3 linked regions of the Hahella chejuensis KCTC 2396 genome follow. The protein of the gene in region 1 interacts with the protein of each later gene in a pairwise test. Links are inferred from orthologs where the notes say so. Each region holds a gene or a part of one and is shown on either strand. Other genes may lie near its edges.

What was found. Proteins that work in one complex are often made in the same cells at the same time.
Region 2: the proteins of ftsZ (region 1) and rlmN interact in binary tests that used the Escherichia coli proteins (3 or more experiments, as listed by UniProt). The link is inferred for Hahella chejuensis KCTC 2396 from one-to-one orthologs.
Region 3: the proteins of ftsZ (region 1) and HCH_RS23960 interact in binary tests that used the Escherichia coli proteins (3 or more experiments, as listed by UniProt). The link is inferred for Hahella chejuensis KCTC 2396 from one-to-one orthologs.

Annotation. Positions count from the first base shown.
Region 1 is NC_007645.1:5,996,172-5,999,667, forward strand. What follows is about bases 416-3,228. They hold ftsZ (cell division protein FtsZ), read right to left. Parts: upstream 2,498-3,228; coding sequence 1,334-2,497; downstream 416-1,333. Other genes in these bases: lpxC (UDP-3-O-acyl-N-acetylglucosamine deacetylase), read right to left, coding at 416-1,240; ftsA (cell division protein FtsA), read right to left, coding at 2,589-3,228. Also shown: HCH_RS26365 (DciA family protein), read left to right, coding at 1-326; more of lpxC, read right to left, coding at 332-415; more of ftsA, read right to left, coding at 3,229-3,496. UniProt on the Escherichia coli protein: Essential cell division protein that forms a contractile ring structure (Z ring) at the future cell division site. The regulation of the ring assembly controls the timing and the location of cell division.
Region 2 is NC_007645.1:4,587,707-4,591,341, reverse strand. The notes cover bases 170-3,121. They hold rlmN (23S rRNA (adenine(2503)-C(2))-methyltransferase RlmN), read left to right. Parts: upstream 170-1,053; coding sequence 1,054-2,190; downstream 2,191-3,121. Other genes in these bases: HCH_RS19915 (RodZ domain-containing protein), read left to right, coding at 3,080-3,121; pilW (type IV pilus biogenesis/stability protein PilW), read left to right, coding at 2,203-3,078; ndk (nucleoside-diphosphate kinase), read left to right, coding at 555-983; HCH_RS19935 (IscS subfamily cysteine desulfurase), read left to right, coding at 170-305. In the rest of the region: more of HCH_RS19935, read left to right, coding at 1-169; more of HCH_RS19915, read left to right, coding at 3,122-3,635.
Region 3 is NC_007645.1:5,472,174-5,475,817, reverse strand. What follows is about bases 170-3,130. They hold HCH_RS23960 (rod shape-determining protein), read left to right. Parts: upstream 170-1,111; coding sequence 1,112-2,149; downstream 2,150-3,130. Other genes in these bases: mreC (rod shape-determining protein MreC), read left to right, coding at 2,215-3,126; gatC (Asp-tRNA(Asn)/Glu-tRNA(Gln) amidotransferase subunit GatC), read right to left, coding at 493-780; gatA (Asp-tRNA(Asn)/Glu-tRNA(Gln) amidotransferase subunit GatA), read right to left, coding at 170-420. Outside these bases: more of gatA, read right to left, coding at 1-169; rod shape-determining protein MreD, read left to right, coding at 3,132-3,605; HCH_RS23945 (Maf family protein), read left to right, coding at 3,598-3,644. UniProt on the Escherichia coli protein: Forms membrane-associated dynamic filaments that are essential for cell shape determination. Acts by regulating cell wall synthesis and cell elongation, and thus cell shape.

The DNA.
Region 1 (3,496 bases):
TGCCTGCTCAATTACGTGACAAGGTGACTCTATCGTCAGTTAAAGATGGCGTTATTCGCGTAACCGTCCCCGATGCCGCAACCGCAAATCAGTTGCGCATGAATCAACACACATCCCTGCCGGAACTACGCAAACATAAAGATTTCGACTTCGCTTATCAGTTCAAGATTCGCGTGGAGCCAATGGAAGTTAAAGCAAAGGCAAAAAGGAAGGCGAAACCAATTTCGCAAAAGAACGCCGAGCTTCTCAGACAAGAAGCTCAGCTCTGTGACGATCCGGAGTTAAAGAAAGCCCTGGAGGCTCTTTCAACTCACACAGCGGACTAGAAATCTCAGGCCAGCACCGGTTTCAGGTAGGAAATAGGCGCTTCCCCGGCGTCTTCAAAGGTCACAACCTCCCAAGCATCCTTTTGGGAAAGGAGTTCGCGAAGAAGTTTGTTATTTAAGCCGTGACCCGACTTGTGCCCTTTAAACTCACCGATCAGGCTGTTACCCAACAGGTATAGATCTCCGATGGCGTCCAACACCTTGTGCTTGACGAACTCGTCTTCATAACGCAAGCCGTCTTCATTGAGAATCTTGAAGTCATCGACAACAATAACGTTATCCATGCTACCGCCCAAGGCTAGATTCATCGCACGCAATTTTTCAATATCGCGCATGAACCCGAATGTCCGCGCGCGACTTACTTCCTTAACGAAAGAAGTGCTGGAGAAGTCAATAACTGTCTCTTGTGAGCGGCCTTTGATCACGGGATGATCAAAGTCTATGCTAAAAGTCACTTTGAAGCCGTCGAACGGCACAAAGGTAGCCCGCTTATCTTCGTCAGTTACCGTCACTTCGCGCTTGATGCGAATGAATTTCTTGGGCGCGTCCTGCTCAGCAATGCCCGCCGATTGAATCAGAAATACAAACGGACCGGCGCTGCCATCCATAATAGGCACTTCGGCTGCGCTCAACTCAACGTAGCAGTTATCGATACCAAGTCCGGCCAGAGCTGACAGCAAATGCTCAACAGTTGCTATCTTTACTCCACTTTTTACGAGAGTCGTAGAGAGAAGGGTTTCGCCTACGTTCTCAGCACGCGCCGGGATTTCCACGATAGGATCGAGATCTGTACGGCAGAATACAACACCCGTGTCCACCGGGGCCGGCTTCAGGGTCAGGTAGACCTTTTCCCCTGAATGCAGACCCACACCAGTGGCCCGGATGATGTTTTTAAGTGTGCGCTGTTTTATCATTTCAATGATTTACCAAGATCTGGATAAAATTCGGCCAAATAATACCAGAAAGGTATTAGGTGCACCAACCTAAAAGACCGAACTCATTCTCATTTAATCCGCCTGACGACGCAAAAACGCAGGTATATCCAAATAGTCCACGTTTTGCTCATCCCCTACGGCCCGACGATCCACCGCCGCATTGCCCACAACTGATGTAGCGCGTTTGCGCATTACAGTCGGGCGCTCCAGCTGATGATAATCAGTGGTGCCGTTCATAGTCCGGGAAGAGTTGTCCACCACTTTAGTGGGTCGGTCATGTACACCGCCCAAACCCGTAGCGACTACCGTCACCCGCAACTCATCCTTCATTTCCGGATCGATTACCGTTCCAACCACCACTGTCGCAGCGTCGGAAGCGAACTCTTCAATGGTGGCGCCCACTTCAGAAAACTCGCCCAAAGACAGATCCATGCCTGCAGTAATATTGACCAGAATCCCACGCGCGCCCTGCAGATTGATATCTTCAAGCAGCGGGCTGCGTACGGCTCTTTCCGCCGCTTCACGAGCGCGGTTGTCGCCGCTGGAAACGCCGGTGCCCATCATCGCCATGCCCATTTCCGACATAACGGTGCGAACGTCCGCGAAGTCTACGTTTATCATTCCTGGACGGATAATCAAATCCGCAATTCCCTGTACAGCCCCCAAAAGCACATCGTTAGCGGCGGCGAAAGCATCCAGCAGACTGGTGTTTTTGCCCATGACGCTCAACAGCTTCTCATTGGGAATTGTGATCAAAGAATCGACGTGTTGTCCCAACTCACGCAGGCCGGCTTCCGCAACTTTCATGCGTTTGCCGCCTTCAAACGGGAACGGACGGGTCACAACCGCAACCGTCAGAATCCCCATTTCACGGGCGATTTCCGCGACTACCGGCGCGCCGCCCGTTCCAGTGCCGCCGCCCATACCGGCAGTAATGAAGACCATGTCCGCGCCTTTCAGCGTTTCCGCGATGCGCTCTCTGTCCTCCATCGCCGCCTGACGACCTACTTCTGGATTGGCTCCGGCGCCCAGCCCTTTGGTGACGCTGCCGCCGAGTTGAATGACGTGCTTGGCGTCGACATCACGCAACGCCTGAGCGTCGGTGTTCGCGCAGATAAACTCCACGCCTTCCACCGAAGAGGCGAGCATATGGCGAACTGCGTTGCCGCCGCCGCCGCCAACGCCTACAACTTTAATGACTGCATTTTGTGGTACGTTATCTACGAGCTCAAACATTCCCCTTCTCCTTCTTCGTTATAGTACCTGCGACCTGAAACTAATTTCCGCAAGTTGGTATAGACCTTTGAGTTGACTCTATTTGGGCTGATTAAAAATTCCCCATAAACCAGTTCTTCAGCCGTTGGAACAGGTTTTCCGCAGGTTCTCCCCGGTGCTGGGCGCCCCGGCCGAGTTCCTGCTGTTTAAATCCATAGAGCAGTAATCCGACTGCGGTGGAGTACATAGGATTGCTAACCACATCGCTCAGGCCGGTGACCCATTGCGGCACCGCCAGCCTTACCGGCATGTGGAAAATCTCCTCCGCCAACTCCACGACCCCCTCCATACTGGAGGTTCCTCCCGTGAGCACGACCCCTGCGGCGATGAGATCTTCATATCCGCTGCGTCGCAACTCTGATTGGATCAAGGTGAACAACTCCTCATAGCGCGGCTCCACGACTTCCGCCAACGACTGCCGGCTTAAGTCCCGCGACGGGCGATCTCCCACGCCCGGCACCTTGATCGTCTCATCCGCACCTGCCAGCTGAGTCAGCGCACAGGCGTATTTGATCTTGATTTCTTCCGCATTTTGCGTCGGCGTTCGCAACGCCATCGCAATATCATTAGTGACCTGATCGCCAGCGATAGGAATAACCGCTGTATGGCGAATAGAGCCGCCAGTGAATATTGCGATATCGGTTGTGCCGCCGCCGATATCGACGACGCACACGCCCAATTCTTTTTCATCGTCAGTCAGTACTGCGTAGCTGGAGGCAAGTTGCTCCAGGATGATTTCATCCACTTCCAGTCCGCAGCGCTTCACACACTTTTCAATGTTCTGATAAGCGTTGACCGCACACGTAACCAGATGCACTTTGGCTTCCAGGCGCACGCCAGACATCCCTACTGGCTCCTTCACACCTTCCTGATTGTCGATGACATATTCTTGCGGCACGACGTGGAGCACCCGCTGATCCGCAGGAATCGCCACTGCCTGCGCCGCATCCAAGACTCTTT
Region 2 (3,635 bases), 1.4 Mb from region 1 along the record:
AGGCTAATAGGTTGCCGGGTACGTTGAATATCAGTTTCGGGTATGTCGACGGCGAGTCGTTGCTGATGGCGATGCGAGATCTTGCTGTTTCAACTGGCTCTGCTTGCACATCCGCATCCTTGGAGCCCTCCTATGTGTTAAGGGGAATTGGCGTGCCGGATGAGTTGGCGCTCAGCTCCTTGCGTATTTCTATGGGGCGCTTTACTGAAGAAGAGGATGTCAATGTCGCAGCGGATGTCATTATAACCGCAGTGAATAAGTTGCGTGAGCTGTCTCCCGCATGGAGGGCGAAGTCGGGCGATTGATGTCTCAATGGGCCTAAACAGAGGACATTTTTTATTCTCGTTAACAAAAATTAAATGTGCGCCTGATGCAATCAGAGACTGAAGGCGTCAGGCGCCCGCTGTCGCGAATGCCGCTTGCTCGTTACTTACGTCGCGGGCGTTGTTTTCATGGTGGGAGCGGAGTGTAACTTTCCCTGGAACATGCGTATAATCGCCTGTTCAGAATATAAACCTAAAGTTGTTATAACCCTGATTTTGGAGAGCATATCGATGGCCGTAGAACGTACGCTGTCAATCATCAAGCCTGACGCAGTGGCTAAAAATGTAATCGGCGAAATTTATTCGCGTTTTGAGAAAGCCGGTCTGCGTATTGTGGCTGCAAAAATGCTGCACCTGTCGCAAGAGCAGGCTGAAGGCTTTTATGCTGAACACAAAGAGCGCGGATTCTTCCCCGATCTGGTTGCATTCATGACTTCCGGTCCGGTTGTTGTTCAAGCGCTGGAAGGTGAAAACGCCATCGCTCTGAACCGTCAACTGATGGGCGCGACCAACCCTAAAGAAGCTGAGCCAGGCACTATTCGCGCAGACTTCGCTTCTTCTATTGACGCGAACGCAGTTCACGGATCCGACTCTGCGGCGTCTGCTGAGCGCGAAGTAGCATACTTCTTCAGCGAGAACGAAATCTGCCCACGCAGCTGATATAAATTTATCAGTCGAGGCAATTAATTGAGTGCAGCACTATCGCTGCACTCTTTTTAAGAGGTAAAGCATGTCAGGCTCCAGCGCTAAAATAAACCTATTGGGAATGAATCGCTCCGATCTCGAAACTTTTTTCGAGTCACTGGGAGAGAAAAAATTCCGCGCCACTCAACTAATGAAGTGGATGTACCACCTTGGCGTGTCTGACTTTGACCTCATGACGAATATGAGTAAGGCGTTACGGGAAAAGCTGAAAGAAGTAGCTGAAGTGTCCGTGCCTGAAGTTATATATGAAGATATTTCTGCCGACGGCACCCGCAAGTGGGTTATGCGGCTGGCCGGCGGTAATAGTATTGAAACCGTTTATATCCCGGACAATGGTCGGGGTACATTGTGCGTTTCCTCTCAGATAGGGTGTTCCCTGGACTGTAGTTTCTGCTCAACTGGAAAGCAGGGGTTTAATCGTAACTTGAGTTCCGCCGAGATAATCGGTCAGTTATGGATCGCGGCGAGATCTTTTGGCGATTATGACTTGTCCAAAGAGCGCTATGTTACGAACATTGTCTTTATGGGAATGGGCGAACCTTTATTGAATTTCGACAACGTCGTGCGCGCCTGCGATGTCATGATGGATGATTTTGGCTTCGGCATTTCCAAGCGTCGCTTGACCGTCAGCACTTCCGGGCTTGTTCCAGCTCTTGACAAGCTGGGCGACGTTACCGATGTTTCCCTCGCGATTTCCCTGCATGCGCCGAATAATTCGTTGCGAGATGTTCTGGTTCCGGTCAATAAAAAGTATCCGATAGAAGAGTTGTTGGCGGCTTGTCATCGTTATCTGGGTAAACTTTCCGACAAACGTCGCATTACTGTTGAATACACATTGATTGCCGGCGTAAACGACAGCGAAACACACGCACATGAGTTGCGCGACTTGCTGCGCGACTTACCATGCAAAATTAACCTGATTCCATTTAACCCGTTCCCTAATAGCGGTTATGAGCGTCCCTCCCGAAACGCGACATTAAGGTTCCAGAAAGTGCTGAGCGACGCGGGCTATGTCGCCACCGTTCGAACTACGCGCGGCGATGATATTGACGCAGCTTGTGGTCAATTGGTAGGGCGCGTTGAAGACAGGACGCGGAGAAGTCAGAAGTATATTCCTCTGCAAAACATTAATGTTTCCCCTGACGGCAGAGCTTCCGTTTAAACGAACGGATGAATGGGCGTAGTATTCAGATTCCTGAATAAAGCAAGGCTGTTTATAACATTGAAAATAACGCTGGCATTGGTAGTTAAATTGAGAAAAATGGAAAACCTCAAGCGCACTTTTAAAGCAGCAGTAATGTTAGTCCTAATATCTGGAGCTGTTGCAGGGTGCGTAACTACTGTAACTGGACCCTATACCAAAAAGGCGTCGGAAGAGAAGGCCGCTCAACAATATGTCCAGCTCGGACTGGCTTATTTTCAGCAGGGAGATATGGAAAGCGCTTTACTGAAACTTCAACGAGCACTTGAGATAAAGCCTAATAATGCTGAGGCATTGGCTGCGATGGGATTGGTTTATCAGCGCCAAAAAGAGCCTTTCTTGGCGGAAAAGCAGTTTAAGTCCGCACTTCGATCAGATGCCAGTTTCACTAGGGGGCGTACCTATTATGCGGCTTACCTGTATGAGCAAGGCCGATTTAAGGAAGCTGTGGAGCAGTTTGAAAAAGCCTCTGGCGATGTGAGCTATGAAGGGCGTGCTCAAGTTTTTAGTAATATAGGCTTGATACGCTTAAGGCTGGGAGATATCGACCAATCGATCAAAGCGTATGAAAAGTCGTTAACGCTAAGACATGAGCAGCCCAACGCCGTGTTGGCTTTGTCCTCCTTATACTTTGAAAAACGCGAGTTAGTAAAAGCAGATAAACTATATGGCGCATTCTGGGAGGCAGTGCGCAGAGGCGGGGCTTCGCACTCCCCGGCCAGCTTGGCGTTGGGAATTAAAATCGCCAGGGAGAAGAAGGATTTGAATGAGGAAGCATCTTTGATGTTGTTGCTTAAGAACATGTTTCCCAACTCCGCTGAATATAAAACGATGAAAGGAAGTAGTTGATATGTCGTCCGAGGCCGCATCCAACCCCGCCGCTAATGACCGACCGGGCAGCCGATTGCGTCAGGCCCGGGAGAATTTGGGCTGGAGCATCCCGGAAACAGCCGAACGGCTGCATGTTATTCCTCGTTATGTGAAAGCCATCGAGGATGGCGAGCATGGTCAGTTGCCTGGATTAGTGTTTTTGAAAGGGTATGTCAGGGCATACGCTCGTTTGGTCAATTTGTCTGAAGACAGGGTGATCGAGGATCTGGAGCAAGAGCTGTCTTTGGGAGACGCTGGTTTCACCGAAGAAAGAGCGGCTCCTACGCCCTCCTATGAAGAGAAGCCCAAGAGCGGCGGTGGATTGTGGCTGATACTGCTGGCTTTGGCGGTAGCGGCGGGGCTTATTTACTACTTCCTCTCGGGGCGCGATATAGTCTCAACAGGGAGTACTGGAACGACGATGCAGGAACCGGAAATTCCAAGCGAGGTAGTGGTTGTTCCTGGCGGAAGCAGTGACGCAATTGAGCCGCCTGCTCCAGTTGCTGAAAAAGACTCCTCCGCCGTAGAGTCTGAAC
Region 3 (3,644 bases), 520 kb from region 1 along the record:
GTTGCGCACCGGGCCAAAGTAGCTGTTTTCGTTGGATGAACCCATGGCGAACTCGTCCATATTGGTTTTACCCAGAGTGACGGCGCCAGCATCTATAAATTTGCGGGTGACGGTGGACTCGTAAGGCGGAACAAACTTTTCCAGCATTCTGGAGCCGCATGTCGTCGTCACGCCTTCCGTGCAGAAGACGTCTTTGTGCGCGAGAGGTACGCCATTCAAAACGGAGGTTTGTCCCGCGTTGAGACGGGCGTCGGCTTGTTCCGCCTGAGAGAGGGCCAGATCTTCCGTGACGGTGATGAAGCAATTCAATTCTGGATTGAGACGTTTGATTCTGGCCAGATAATCCTGGGTGATTTCACGGGATGAAAACTGTTTATCCCGGAGTCCGCTTATGATCTCGCTAATAGTATGTGGCAACATGCGTATCTCTTACTTTTCTATAGCCGGCAAGGCGTTCGCAATAGGTTCTTTGGGGCGGGCGTTCCAGTCGCGTCAATCGATGACTTTGGGAACCAGATACAAACCATTCTCAGTGGCTGGCGCGATAGCCTGAAACTTTTCACGCTGATTACTTTCCGTCACTTCGTCTTTGCGCAGCCGCTGGGTCATTTCCAGCGGATTGGACAGCGGCTCTATGGCGCTGGTGTCCACTTTCTGCATCTGTTCGACAAAGTCCAGAATCTGTCCCAGATCGTGGGTCAGTTTCGCCACTTGGTCGCCGGGCGTTTCCAATCTCGCTAGCTTGGCGATGGTCTCCAACTGTTCCGACTGGATGGTCACATTATTCTCCTGCTGGGCGTTGCGGTTGGCTTGATTCGGATCTGATCCGAGAATTCGATGTTGAGTCCGGTCTGGCGAACGCCATTGCAGCGCTCCTGATCGCACCGGAAATTAAAGAGGGCTATTATAAGAGGGTTTGCGTACAGTCTGTAAATGAATTGGCGATTTTTTCCCAGTAAAACGCCCTGAAACAGGCCTTTCTGATGACGATTTTTTAATGACTTGCGGCCGGGCGCGGGCGGGGCTAAATGATTCTTGCCCTGACCCCTCGCCACTGTTAAAGTTGCCGCAGCATGCCTAACCCTAAAAAGAATACGGATTCAAACGTTCAATGTTTAAACGATTACGTGGTTTGTTTTCCAGCGATCTGTCGATCGATCTGGGGACCGCCAATACACTGATTTATGTTCGTGGAAGAGGAATTGTGCTCAATGAGCCCTCTGTGGTCGCAATTCGTAACCAGGGCGCACAGAAAAGCGTTGCGGCGGTAGGCGCCGAAGCGAAGAGGATGCTGGGACGGACGCCGGGCAACATTACCGCGATCCGACCATTGAAGGACGGCGTCATCGCCGATTTTCACGTTACTGAAAAAATGCTCCAGCACTTTATCCACAAAGTGCATGAAAACAGTTTCATTACCCCCAGTCCTCGCGTACTGGTTTGTATCCCCAGTCGTTCCACCCAGGTTGAGCGTAAAGCAATTCGAGAGTCCGCCCTTGGCGCGGGCGCCAGAGAAGTATTTTTGATTGAAGAACCTATGGCTGCGGCCATTGGCGCCGGCCTGCCCGTGGAAGAAGCGAACGGCTCCATGGTAGTGGATATTGGTGGCGGAACCACTGAAATCGCCATTATCTCCCTGAACGGTATTGTGTACGCCGACTCAGTAAGAGTAGGCGGAGACAAGTTTGACGAGGCGATCACCGCTTATGTGCGCCGCAATTACGGCAGTTTGATTGGCGACGCCACCGCAGAGCGCATCAAACAGGAAATCGGCTGCGCCTATGAAGGCCTGGAGCTGCGTGAAATCGACGTACGTGGTCGTAATCTCGCAGAAGGGGTTCCCCGTAGTTTCACCTTGAATAGCGAAGAAATCCTCGAAGCATTACAAGAAGCTTTGGCGACTATCGTGCAGGCGGTTAAGAGCGCACTGGAGCAGTCACCGCCTGAGTTGGCGTCTGATATCGCTGAACGGGGCATCGTATTAACTGGCGGCGGCGCACTGTTGCGCGGCCTGGACAGTTTGCTGACAGAAGAAACCGGCTTGCCGGTGATCGTTGCTGACGATCCGCTTACCTGTGTCGCAAGGGGCGGCGGTCGTGCGCTGGAAGTTATCGACAAACGCGGCAGTGGTCTATTCTTTATGGAATAACAACTCTTTAACGGAGTTGACCACTTGTTTTCGCCATGTTTTATGGTAGCTTTCTGTGTTTGTAAATAAATTCCTTTCCGGACTGTTGGGGAGATTGCGACATTAAAAATATCTTCGTTGAAGGCCCGTTTTTAGGCGCACGAATGATATTGGTGGCCTTGCTCTCCATCGCCATCGGAATCGCGGATTTTCACTTCAACCTTTTATCTTCGTTACGTGAAACGCTGGCGACCCTGGTCGCCCCTGTGCAATGGGTTGTCAGCGCTCCTTCCGATGTGGTCGACTGGACTGAAGACGCGGTCAAATCGCGCCGCGATTTGCAGCAGGAAAATGAAGCGCTGCGCAACCGGCTTTTGATTCTTGAGGCGAAGTCCCAGCGCCTGGCGTCTTTAACCGCGGAAGTTAATCGTTTGCGCGAGCTGCTGAACGCCTCGTCCGTGGTGGACGATTCTGTGCTGGTGTCCGAGATCATCGGTATCAATCCCGATCCTTATATGCATGAGGTGGTCGTCAACAAAGGCTCTGATGACGGCGTCTATCTCGGGCAGCCTATGCTCGACTCGCAAGGCTTGATGGGGCAGGTGACGCAAGTGTCGCCGTTGACGTCCCGTGTTCTATTGATTTCCGATAGCAACCATGCGGTGCCGATTCAGGTCAACCGCAACGGCGTGCGCGGTATTCTTGTCGGCTCTGGCGTGTTGGACCGGCTGCAACTGATAAATGTTCCCGATACGGCGGACATTGTTGTTGGCGACTTGTTGGTGAGTTCGGGGTTGGGTGGTAAATTCCCGGCGGGTTATCCGGTTGCTAAAGTTACTGCGGTGGTGCATGACCCGGGCGAACCCTTTGCGCGAATTGAAGCGCACCCTTTGTCCGAATTGAACCGCAGCAGACATGTTTTGTTAGTGTTTAAGAAAAAGTCGTCGGAGGTGGGAGACAGGGTTTCCGACGAACCTTCGCCTGAAGCAACTCAGTAGGCCGTATGCCCAGAGACGAGTTTCGCCCTGTCTTGTTCGTTTTCACCTTGTTCCTGGCGTTTTGCGTCAGTCTGATTCCTCTGGGTGGATTCGCTGCTTATTTTAGGCCCGAGTCCATATGCATGGTGATGTTTTACTGGACGTTGAAGCATCCCGGCGCCTGCGGCATTCTGGTCGGTTGGTGCGTGGGGCTGCTATGGGACGTGTTGATGGGAAGCACTTTGGGCGTGCATGCGCTGGCGCTGGCGCTGCAGGCTTATCTGGTGTTGAAGATGCTGCAACGGCTGCAAATGTTTCCTCTGATTCAGCAGTCTTTTGTTGTGTTTATCATTGTCGGTATTGTGCTGATGCTGTTCCGCTGGATTAACGGATTGCTCGCCCAGCCCGCGACGGATATGGCCTATTTATTAGGGGCCCTGAGTTCGGCGCTGTTGTGGCCACTGTTTTCGCTACTGATGGAAAAACTGGAAAATGTTTGACGGCAACCCTGGCAGGCGCCGCCTGGTACTGGCGTCGGG